Regions from separate parts of the Streptomyces sp. NPDC005263 genome, predicted to be linked through region 2. Evidence: riboswitches for the same ligand, from Rfam matches in the RefSeq annotation. Region 2 holds a riboswitch; each other region holds the start of a gene.

Region 1 (3,607 bases), on a different contig from region 2:
CCCGCTGGAGGCGACACCGCGGCGGGCCGTTCCTGGCCCGAGGTGTTGAGCGCGCTGCTCGGCGGCCGGGATCTGAGCGCCGGTGACACGGCGTGGGCCATGGACCGGTTCATGAGCGGTGAGGCCACGGACGCGCAGATCGCGGGCTTCATGGTGGCGCTGCGGGCCAAGGGCGAGACGGTCGAGGAGATCACCGGTCTCGTCGAGGCGATGTACGCGCACGCGCAGCCGCTGGACATCCCCGGACCCGCCGTCGACATCGTGGGCACCGGCGGCGACCGGGCCAAGACGGTCAACATCTCGACGATGTCCGCCATCGTGATCGCGGGCACCGGGGCGAAGGTCGTCAAGCACGGCAACCGGGCGTCGTCCTCGGCGAGCGGATCCTCCGACGTGCTGGAGAAGCTCGGCATCAACCTGGACCTGTCGCCCGAGGGTGTGGCCCGGGTGGTCGAGGAGGCCGGGATCACCTTCTGCTTCGCGGCCAGGTTCCACCCCTCGATGCGGTTCGTCGGCGCGGTCCGGCGGGACCTGGGGATTCCGACGTCGTTCAACCTGCTCGGTCCGCTGACCAACCCCGCCAAGGTCACCGCCTCGGCGATCGGCTGCTTCGACACCCGGATGGCGGGGCTCATCGCCGGTGTACTGGCCGAGCGCGGCTCGTCCGCGCTGGTGTTCCGCGGCGACGACGGTCTCGACGAGCTGACCACCACGGCCACCTCCCGGGTGTGGATCGTGCGCGACGGCAAGGTCAGCGAGGAGTCCTTCGACCCGCGGCACGTCGGCCTCGATCTGGTGCCGGTGCAGGCGCTGAGAGGCGCCGACCCCGCCTACAACGCCGAGGTCGCCCGCCGTCTCCTGGACGGCGAGCGGGGTCCGGTACGGGACGCGGTCCTGCTGAACTCGGCGGCGGCACTGGTGGCGCTGGAACCGACCGGGGCGCCGCTGACGGAGCAGATCCGGGCCGGCATGGACAAGGCGGCCCAGTCCATCGACTCCGGCGCGGCCAAGCGGACGCTGGAGCGCTGGGCGGCGGCCAGCAACGCCTGAGGACGTGGCGATGTCCCGCGATCCGGACACGGGTTGCGGGACCACGATCACGTCGCGTACGTTTTTGGCCAGGTCATGAGTGACAGTCATGAGGCCCCGGCCGACTGTCCGGCAACCCTCCGTCCGTGGCGGGGTGCCCCGGGTGAAGACCAGGCCGTAGGCAGCGAGGTCTACGGCAAGCGCGGACCCCTCGCACTCTTCTGAGTGAGCGCACCAGGGGTCCTGGTCGTCGAGGAGCCTTCCGTGAGCCAGCGAATGCGATAGGGCCGCAGAGCCCCGCCTCCGCACCCCTTTTTCTCACCTTCACCCGCGCTTGAGCCGTATCCGCTCGCGTGGTGTTTCCAGCTGCCTCTCACGGGAGTTCGCCATGTCTGTCCCCACCGTTGCCTCCGCCCAGTCCGTTCGCAGTGACATTTCGGGTGCGCTGCCCGTTCTGGGGCGGGATGTCACCGTCCCGCTCGTCACCGGCGGCGAGGTCACCTACGCGGCGCTCGACTACGCCGCCAGCGCGCCCGCCCTGCAGCGCGTCTGGGACGACGTGGCCGCCTACGCGCCCTACTACGGCAGCGTGCACCGCGGCGCCGGCTACCTGTCCCAGCTCTCCACGGACCTCTTCGAGAACGCCCGCCGGACCGTCGCCGAGTTCCTGGACTGCCGAGCCGACGACCAGCTGATCTTCACCCGGTCCACCACCGACTCCCTCAACCTCCTCGCCGCCGCGCTTCCGGCCGACTGTCAGGTCTTCGTCTTCGAGACCGAGCACCACGCCTCGCTGCTGCCCTGGCAGGACGCCCGGGTCAGCTACCTCGACGCCCCGCGCACCCCCGAGCAGGCGGTGGCCACCCTGGAGCGGGCGCTGGCCGACCGGGACCCGTACGGCCCGGCCCTGGTCTGCGTGACCGGCGCCTCGAACGTCACCGGGGAGCTGTGGCCGGTACGGGAACTGGCGGCCGCCGCGCACGCCCACGGCGCCCGGATCGTCCTGGACGCCGCCCAGCTGGCCCCGCACCACCCCGTCTCGGTGCAGGACCTCGACGTCGACTGGATCGCCTTCTCCGGGCACAAGCTGTACGCCCCCTTCGGCTCCGGCGTGCTGGCCGGGCGGGCCGACTGGCTGATCGCGGCCGACCCGTACCTCGCGGGCGGCGGCGCCAGCCGCAAGGTCACCCGGCGCGAGGACGGGGGAGTGGACGTGGAGTGGCACGAGAGCGCCGCCCGGCACGAGGCCGGCTCGCCCAACGTCATCGGCGCCTACGCCATCGCCGCCGCCTGCAAGGCGCTGACGGAAGCCGGGTTCGACACCCTGGTTGCCCGTGAGCGGCACCTGATCGAGAAGGTCACCACCGGCCTCGCCGAGGTGCCCGAGGTCCGGGTCCTGTCCCTGTTCGGGGACGACGCCCCCCGGGTCGGCGTGATCTCCTTCGTCGTCGATGGCTGGAACAGCTCCCACTTCGCCGCCGCGCTCTCCGCCGAGTACGGCATCGGCGTCCGCGACGGCCTCTTCTGCGCCCACCCGCTGGTCCGCACCCTGCTCGGCAGCGATCCCCAGACCCAGGGCGAGTGCGGCGCCCCCGAGGCCGCGCCCGGCGAGAAGTCGTTGAACGCCATCCGGGTGAGCTTCGGCGCGGGCACCCCGGACGAGCACGTGGAGCGCTTCGTCACCGCGGTCCGGGAGCTCGTGCGGGAGGGTGCGAAGTGGCGCTACCGGACCGAGGACGGCCGCTGCGTCCCGGCCGTGTGAGAAGGGTTCCGCCGGTCAGGAGTCCAGCCCGATCGCGAACGCCGCCTCCAGGTCGTGCTGGGAGTACGTACGGAACGCCACGTGGGTGTCCGTGCCCTCCACCCCGGGGATCTTGCTGATCCGGCCGGGGATGACCTCCGCCAGGTCCTCGTGCCGCCGCACCCGCACCATGGCGATCAGGTCGTACGTCCCGGTGACCGAGAAGACCTCGCTCACGCTCTCCAGCGAGGCGATCGACTCGGCGATCTCGGGGATCCGGTCCACGCTGGTCTTGATGAGCACGATCGCGGTGATCACGGCTGGTTCTCTCCCTCGGGGGCCGGAGCTGGGGTGGATCTCACTGTAGTCCCACGTCGAAACCGCACCCACGCGTAACCGAACCCCAGCCCGAACCCCATCAGGTGCGCCAGGTACGCCACCCCCGGCCCCGAGGCCGCCCGGCCCGCCGCCAGCCACTGCAGGGCCGCCCAGAAGGGGAGGACGACCCAGGCGGGGAAGCGTAGCGGCAGGAAGAACAGAAAAGGCAGGAGACTGGTCACGCGGGCCCCGGGGAACAGATACAGGAACGCTCCGAGGGCCGCCGAGATCGCCCCGGACGCGCCGACCAGGGACTGCTCGGAGTCCGCGTTGGCGGCGGCGTAACCGAGCAGGGCGAGGTAGCCGCAGCCGACGTAGAAGAGGGTGAACTGGAGGCGCCCCATGCGTTCCTCGGTCATCACCCCGAAGACGTAGAGGAAGAGCATGTTGCCCAGCAGGTGCACCCAGCTGCCGTGGACGAACAGGGCGGTGGCGGGCGTCAGCGCGGCTCGTGGCGAC
Region 2 (3,607 bases):
GCGATGGGGCCGCAGGCTCTGCGGGCTAGTGGTGAGCTCGCCGACGGAATCCTGCCCTATCTGGCGGGACCGCGCGCCCTGGAGAACCACATCGTGCCCGCCCTGACAGCCGCGGCCGAGGGCGCCGGCCGCCCCGCGCCCAGGATCGTGGCCCTGGTGCCCGGCGTGGTCACGGACGACGTAGACGCGGTGCGGGCCAAGGCAACCGAGAACCTCGCCTTCTACGAACAGTTCCCGTCCTACGCGCGGGTCATCGAACTCTCCGGCGGCCGACGGGCCGCCGACCTGGCCGTGATCGGCGACGAGAAGACGGTCGAGGCCGAGATTCGGCGGTACCGCGACGCCGGCGCCACCGAGGTCGTGTTCTCGGTCACCGAGATCGCGGGAGGAGCCGATCGCCGACGCACCTGGCGGCTCCTCGGCGAACTGGCCGGCTGAGTACACCTGTCGGCTCGACAACCCCCTGCACCCCCTGCCCGAAGGCACCCCCGTCACAAAGGAGATTCCCTATGACCACCGAGGCCACCACCACGGACCTCCACGCCTTCACCGAGACCTGGCTGGAGTGGTACCGCGCCCAAGAGGCCCGGCTCGCCGCCCCGCACGGCTTCTTGGCGATCACCGGCCTGCACTGGCTCGACGGCCGACCCCAGCGCTTCCCGGACGCGCCCGGCGCGTGGCGCACCGGCCCCGAAGGAGTAGTCGTAGACCTCGACGAGGGTGAGGAATTGGTCGTCGACGGGACGCCGGTGCACGGCGAGCACCGCTTCGGCGTGCTTCCCGAGCGCGGCGGCGTCGACGCTGTCTGGAAAGACGCCGTCATCGAGGTCGCCAAGCGCGGCGGCCAGGACATCGTGCGCCCCCGGCACCCGGACGCGCCGCTGCGTACGGCTTTCACCGGAACGCCCGCCTACGCCCCCGACCCGCGCTGGGCCGTGACGGGCCGCTACATCCCGTTCGACACGCCACGACCGACCACCGTGGGCGCCGCAGTCGAGGGCCTTGAGCATGTGTACGACGCTCCGGGCAGGGTCGAGTTCGAGCTGGACGGGCAGCTGCTGTCGCTGACCGCGTTCCCCGGCCATGGTGCGGGACGGCTGATGGTGCTGTTCACCGACGCGACCTCCGGCCTCACCACGTACGCCGCCAACCGGGCCCTGGCCCTCGATCCGCCCACCGCCGACGGCACGGTCGTCGTGGACTTCAACCGCGCCACGAACCTGCCGTGCGCCTACACCGACCTGGCCACCTGCCCGCTGCCCCCGGCCGAGAACCGGCTGCCGGTCGCGATCGAGGCCGGTCAGAAGATCCCCCGCGAGCGCGGCGGCTCCTGACCTGGACGCACTCCCGCCCCGACTCCCCTGACACGGCGTCCTGTTGCGCCATTGACGTACGACAAGACCGCTCCGTACGATCACGAACGGCATTGAGTGTCAGCGTCAAGCCCTGGCTCGCTGACCGGCAACCCTCCCGCGCGGTGGGGTGCTCCAGGTGAAAGCCCGGCGGGATCACCGACGATCCCCGCAAGCGCGTGGCCCCGTGACCGGGGCCGGATATGTGGAGGACCGATATGCGGCACGGTGGTGACCTCAGCGCCCGCTTCGCCGGCGCCACCGTGTTCTCCCGGCTCTCCCGTCGGCGCCACATCGACCTCAAGCGCTCGACCAGCTGTCTCTGTCGGGCCTGACGGGCCTTCCCGCCGCTGGTCGCAGTACGGCACCTGTCGTCGCCGCACCCGCATGCGCTTGATCTCTGCCTGTCTTTGATCCCCCGTTTCGCCTGATCCCCTCTGCACAGCGCTCCCCCGGCACCGGCGTCGCGCCGGCCGGGGTCGCACGCCCACGCACGGCCGTGCCCTGCGCCACAGCCGTGCCTGGTGACTCGAGTAGGAGAAGCCCTCCGTGACTGCACTTTCCGATGTCAGAACCTCCCGGTGGGCGGCACTGACCGCCCTTGTGACCACCAGTGTTCTGCTGACCGCCTGCGGATCGGGCGGCGGCGATTCCGGCAGCGGCGCCGGGCAGCCCAAGTCCGGCGGCACCCTGACCTTCGCGGTGGGTTCGGACGCCGGCTGCGTGGATCCGCAGCAGGTCGCCAGCAACGAGACCATCTACTCGGTGCGCCAGGTCGTGGACTCACTGACGGACCAGGACCCCAAGACCGGCAAGATCGTGCCGTGGCTGGCGAAGAGCTGGGATGTCAGCTCCGACGCCACGACGTTCACTTTCCATCTGAGGTCGGGCGTCACCTTCAGCGACGGCACGAAGCTGACCGCCCAGGTGGTCAAGGACAACTTCGACGCGGTGCCCGAGCTGGGCGCGCTCGGTACCCTGGCCCAGGGTTATCTCAGCGGTGTCAAGAGCACCACGGTAGTCGACCCGCTCGCCGTCAAGGTCACCTTCGAGCAGCCCAACGCGCAGTTCCTGCAGGCGACTTCGACGCACTCGCTCGGCATCGAGTCGTCGGCGAGCGTGAAGAGGACCCCGCAGCAGAAGTGCAGCGACGGGGTGATCGGGTCCGGGCCCTTCGTGTTGAAGCAGTACGTGCAGAACCAGTCGCTCACCCTGGCCAAGCGCACCGGATACGCCTGGGGTTCCGCGCGGTGGTCCAAGAAGGGCGAGGCCTACCTGGACAAGCTGGTGTTCAAGGTCGTTCCGGAGGCGGGTGTACGGGCCGGAAGTCTCCAGTCCGGCCAGGTCGACGCGATCAGCAGCGTGGGCAAGGCCAACGAGGCGGCGCTCAAGGGCGGTCAGGTCAGCCTCCAGCGACGGGCCAACCCCGGCCTCGTGTTCGGTCTCGGCCTCAACAACTCACGACCGCTGCTCAAGGACGCCAAGGTGCGCCAGGCAGTCCTGTTCGCCATCAACCGGCAGCAGATAGCCGACACGGTGTTCCCGACCGGAACCCAGCCGGCCACCAGCGTCCTCGCGCACACCACGCCCGACCATGCCGACCTCGCCTCCGGCCTGACCTTCGACGCCGCCAAGGCCAAGTCCCTGCTGAACGCGGCCGGTTGGAAGGCCGGAAGCGACGGCATCCGCTCCAAGGGCGGCAAGAAGCTGAGTCTGACCATCAAGTGGTTCCCCAACGCGGCCACCAACCAGCCCGCGCTGGAGCTGATCCAGCAGCAGTTCAAGGCCGTCGGTGTCGACGTGACCCTCAAACAGCTCCAGGTCACTCAGTTCGCCCCGACACTCCAGTCGGGCGACTACGACGCGGTGTGGGGGAACGTGACCCGCGCCGACCCCGACATCCTTCGCAGCTCCTTCTCCACCAAGCTGGCCAACTTCTACCGCCTGCCCCCGAGTTCCCTGGACACGGCACTGTCCGAGCAGGCCGCCACCATCGACTCGGCCAAGCGCAGGCAACTGGTCACCCAGGCACAGCAGTTGCTCGTGCGGAACGCCTACTACGCGCCGGTGGTGGAGCTCCAGACCCAGCTGGGCGTGTCGAAGAAGGTGCACGACCTGGACTTCGACGCCTCGAGCCGGCTTCAGCTGCATGACACCTGGATCGGCTAGCCGCATGCGCCGCTATGTGATCAAACGGCTCGCACAGGCGGTTGGCGTGCTGTGGGCGGCGTACACGGTCTCGTTCCTGGTGCTGG
Region 3 (3,607 bases), on a different contig from region 2:
CAGGGCGTCGACCAGCATGCCCAGCTCGACGCCGTATCCGACGGGGAACGGCAGCTGTTCGAGCAGGGAGCGGCGGGCCGCGTACTCGCCGCCCAGCGGCTGTACGAAACCGGCCAGCTGCGGCCAGTGCATGTTCAGCAGCGGGCGGGCCATCAGTTCGGTGACCCGGCCGCCCTGGCCGGGCGCGCCGCCCAGTGGACGGTCGTACATGCCCTTGACCAGGTCGACCCCGGGTTCGGTGAGCAGCGGGCCCACGATCCCGGAGACGAAGTCGGAGGAGAACTCCTTCAGGTCGGCGTCGATGAAGCAGACGATGTCGCCGCCGGTGACCAGCAGCGAACGCCACAACACCTCGCCCTTGCCGGGGGCGGCCGGGATGCGGGGCAGTATGTCGTCGCGGTGGACGACCCTGGCCCCGGCCGCGGCGGCCACCTCGGAGGTGCGGTCGGTCGATCCCGAGTCCACCACGACGATCTCGTCGACGAGCGGGACCTGCCGCATGAGGTCGTGACGGATCACGGCGACGATGTCACCGACCGTCTCCTCCTCGTTCAGCGCCGGCAGCACCACGCTGACCGACTGGCCGGTGGCGCGTTTCGCTGCCAGGATCCTGTGGAGCGGGCGATCGTTCTTCGACCAGGAGCGGGTGTTCAGCCAGCGCTCGACTTCGTTCAGCACAGTGCGCGGCTCCTCTACGTTCTCTAGGCGAGTCAGTGATCCACGTGCTAGGTGATCCATCTCGCGGTTCGGACGACTATCTCAACTGTCCTGGCCTTCGGTTACAGTCTTGAACAACGCGGATGACCATCGCACGTCGTGGGTCACTGCTTCGTTACATCGATCAACAACCACATACCGCTCATCCAGAGGGGCAGAGGGATACGGCCCGATGAAGCCCCGGCAACCCTCCAGTCGGTTCTCGTCACCAGCGAGGCTCCCGACTCGGGAAGGTGCCAAATCCGTCTCACGGCGAAGTGCGTCGTGAGGAAGATGAGGAGAAAGGGCCTCGCCTCCATGGCTGTGCAGACTGATGCAAGCACCACGAACACCGTAGACCTCGGCCCCGCCGCCGCGCTGAGCTGCCGCGAGTGCGGACACCGCGTGCCCCTCGGCCCGGTCTTCGCGTGCGAGGAGTGTTTCGGCCCGCTCGAGATCGCCTACGACTTCTCCGCCTACGACGCCGAGGAACTCCGCAAGCAGATCGAGGCGGGCCCCGCGAACATCTGGCGCTACGCGCCGCTGCTGCCCGTCCCGGCGGACGTGGCGGACCAGCCCAACATCAACCCCGGCTGGACCAAGCTCGTCAAGGCCGACAACCTGGCCCGTGAGCTGGGCGTCGAGGCCGGCAAGCTGTTCGTCAAGGACGACTCCGGCAACCCGACGCACTCCTTCAAGGACCGCGTCGTCGCCCAGGCCATCGAGGCCGCCCGCGTCTTCGGTTTCACCACCCTCTCCTGCTCCTCCACCGGCAACCTCGCCGGCGCGGTGGGCGCCGCCGCCGCCCGGGCCGGCTTCCGTTCCTGCGTGTTCATCCCGCACGACCTGGAGCAGGGCAAGGTCGTCATGGCCGCCGTCTACGGCGGAGAGCTCGTCGGCATCGAGGGCAACTACGACGACGTGAACCGGTTCTGCTCCGAGCTGATCGGCGACCCGGCCGGCGAGGGCTGGGGTTTCGTCAACGTGAACCTGCGGCCGTACTACGCCGAGGGCTCCAAGACCCTGGCGTACGAGATCTGTGAGCAGCTCGGCTGGCGGCTCCCGGACCAGCTGGTCGTCCCGATCGCCTCCGGCTCGCAGCTCACGAAGATCGACAAGGGTCTGCAGGAGCTGATCAAGCTCGGGCTCGTCGAGGACAAGCCGTACAAGATCTTCGGTGCGCAGGCCGAGGGCTGCTCGCCGGTGTCCGTCGCCTACAAGGCCGGGCACGACGTGGTCCGGCCGCAGAAGCCGAACACCATCGCCAAGTCGCTGGCGATCGGCAACCCGGCCGACGGTCCTTACGTTCTCGACATCGCCCGTCGCACCGGCGGCGCGGTGGAGGACGTGAACGACGAGCAGGTCGTCGACGCGATCCGGCTGCTGGCGCGGACCGAGGGCATCTTCGCGGAGACCGCCGGTGGTGTGACGGTGGGTGTGACGCGGAAGCTGATCGAGAACGGTCTGCTCGACCCGACGAAGACCACGGTGGTTCTGAACACGGGTGACGGTCTCAAGACGTTGGACGCGGTGGCCGACACGGGGCTGACCGCCAAGATTCGGCCGAACCTGGAGTCGTTCCGCGAGGCCGGCCTCGGCTAGCCGTTTTTTGTCGGCGGGCCGGTGGGGGCTGGACGCGCCCACGCGGCGGCAGCCGCACATTCCACACAGCCCCGCGCCCCTGGGCCCGTAACCCTGACCGGAGGTCATGAGCATGAGCGTCAACGTCCGCATCCCCACCATCCTGCGCACCTACACCGGTGGCCAGGCCGAGGTCGCCGCCGAGGGGGGCACCCTCGGTGAGGTCATCGCCGACCTGGAGAAGAACCACACCGGCATCGCCGCGCGCGTTCTCGACGACCAGGGCAAGCTGCGCCGGTTCGTCAACGTGTACGTCAACGACGATGACGTCCGCTTCGAGCAGGGTCTGGAGACCGCGACTCCGGACGGCGCCGGTGTCTCCATCATTCCGGCCGTCGCCGGCGGCTGAATATTACCTTCGGTAACGTCAGTTACCGAGCGTTCATAGAATTGCCCCCTCCGTGAGAGAAGCGGAGGGGGCAATTCAATGTGGTTGAGCGCGGTACAGTTGGGGAACGCGTTGCCGCTTCACAGGTCGCCAGACCTTGTTTCTGCCGTGCGCCCGACGAGATGTAGCCAAAGTGTGTGCCTCGTTCGTGGCTTTTGTGTGCTTTGCGGGGCCCGACTTGCCCTGAATTCAGGCGAATTCTCGCCACATTCCGGATCGTGTGCGTCCAGAATTCTCGTCCGATTGACCTGTTGCAGACGGCAGTTGGACAGATACATTCGGCCGCGGTCGACGCGTTCCGGCGCACGCCCCCAATCATGTGGGGGGTGAGGTCTGACCCGGATCCACGAAGTGTGGGTCTGTGCAAGGGCCAGTAATAGGGGAGTTAGGCATGGCTCAGGGCACCGTCAAGTGGTTCAACGCGGAGAAGGGGTACGGCTTCATCGCGGTCGACGGTGGTGCGGATGTTTTCGTCCACTACAGCGCCATCCAGATGGACGGGTACCGCACCCTGGAAGAGGGGCAGCGGGTCGATTTCGAGATCTCACAGGGTCAGAAGGGGCCGCAGGCGGACATGGTCCGTCTGGCGACCGGCTGAATCGCGCCGGGTAACTGCACGCGACGTTCTTCTGTTCTTCTTCGAAGGGCTCGCACCTCTCACGGGGTGCGAGCCCTTCGGTGTGTCCGGGGTGCGAGCCACCCGTCCCCCGGTCCCCCGGTCCCCCGTCCGCCCGTCCGCCCGTCCGCCCGTCCGTCTGCGCGGGGCCGCGACGGACGCGCCCCGGGGCACGGCCGGGTGCACTGTTCACCTGCGGATCCCCCCGAGGCGCTTGCACTCGGCATGGGCGAGTGCTAATCATTGGCGTTAGCACTCTGAAGGTG

Evidence for each region. A riboswitch is a leader RNA that binds a small molecule or an ion and turns the genes downstream of it on or off. The one in region 2 is predicted to bind S-adenosylmethionine.
Region 1: it holds a riboswitch for S-adenosylmethionine, as region 2 does, so the genes downstream of both, ACFYRY_RS12310 (aminotransferase class V-fold PLP-dependent enzyme) here and ACFYRY_RS06660 (putative leader peptide) in region 2, are expected to answer to the same signal.
Region 3: it holds a riboswitch for S-adenosylmethionine, as region 2 does, so the genes downstream of both, thrC (threonine synthase) here and ACFYRY_RS06660 (putative leader peptide) in region 2, are expected to answer to the same signal.

The regions. Positions count from the first base shown of each region.
Region 1 is NZ_JBIAKJ010000002.1:1,127,740-1,131,346, forward strand. It holds gene trpD (anthranilate phosphoribosyltransferase) at 1-1,050, shown strand, start outside; SAM riboswitch class IV at 1,122-1,238, shown strand; gene ACFYRY_RS12310 (aminotransferase class V-fold PLP-dependent enzyme) at 1,418-2,791, shown strand; gene ACFYRY_RS12315 (Lrp/AsnC ligand binding domain-containing protein) at 2,807-3,088, opposite strand; gene ACFYRY_RS12320 (rhomboid family intramembrane serine protease) at 3,085-3,607, opposite strand, start outside.
Region 2 is NZ_JBIAKJ010000001.1:1,453,686-1,457,292, forward strand. It holds gene ACFYRY_RS06650 (LLM class F420-dependent oxidoreductase) at 1-438, shown strand, start outside; gene ACFYRY_RS06655 (DUF1684 domain-containing protein) at 510-1,334, shown strand; SAM riboswitch class IV at 1,423-1,536, shown strand; gene ACFYRY_RS06660 (putative leader peptide) at 1,571-1,687, shown strand; gene ACFYRY_RS06665 (ABC transporter substrate-binding protein) at 1,902-3,521, shown strand; gene ACFYRY_RS06670 (ABC transporter permease) at 3,526-3,607, shown strand, end outside.
Region 3 is NZ_JBIAKJ010000004.1:717,176-720,782, reverse strand. It holds gene ACFYRY_RS21810 (glucosyl-3-phosphoglycerate synthase) at 1-678, opposite strand, end outside; SAM riboswitch class I at 857-997, shown strand; gene thrC (threonine synthase) at 1,015-2,298, shown strand; gene ACFYRY_RS21800 (MoaD/ThiS family protein) at 2,411-2,686, shown strand; gene ACFYRY_RS21795 (cold-shock protein) at 3,117-3,323, shown strand.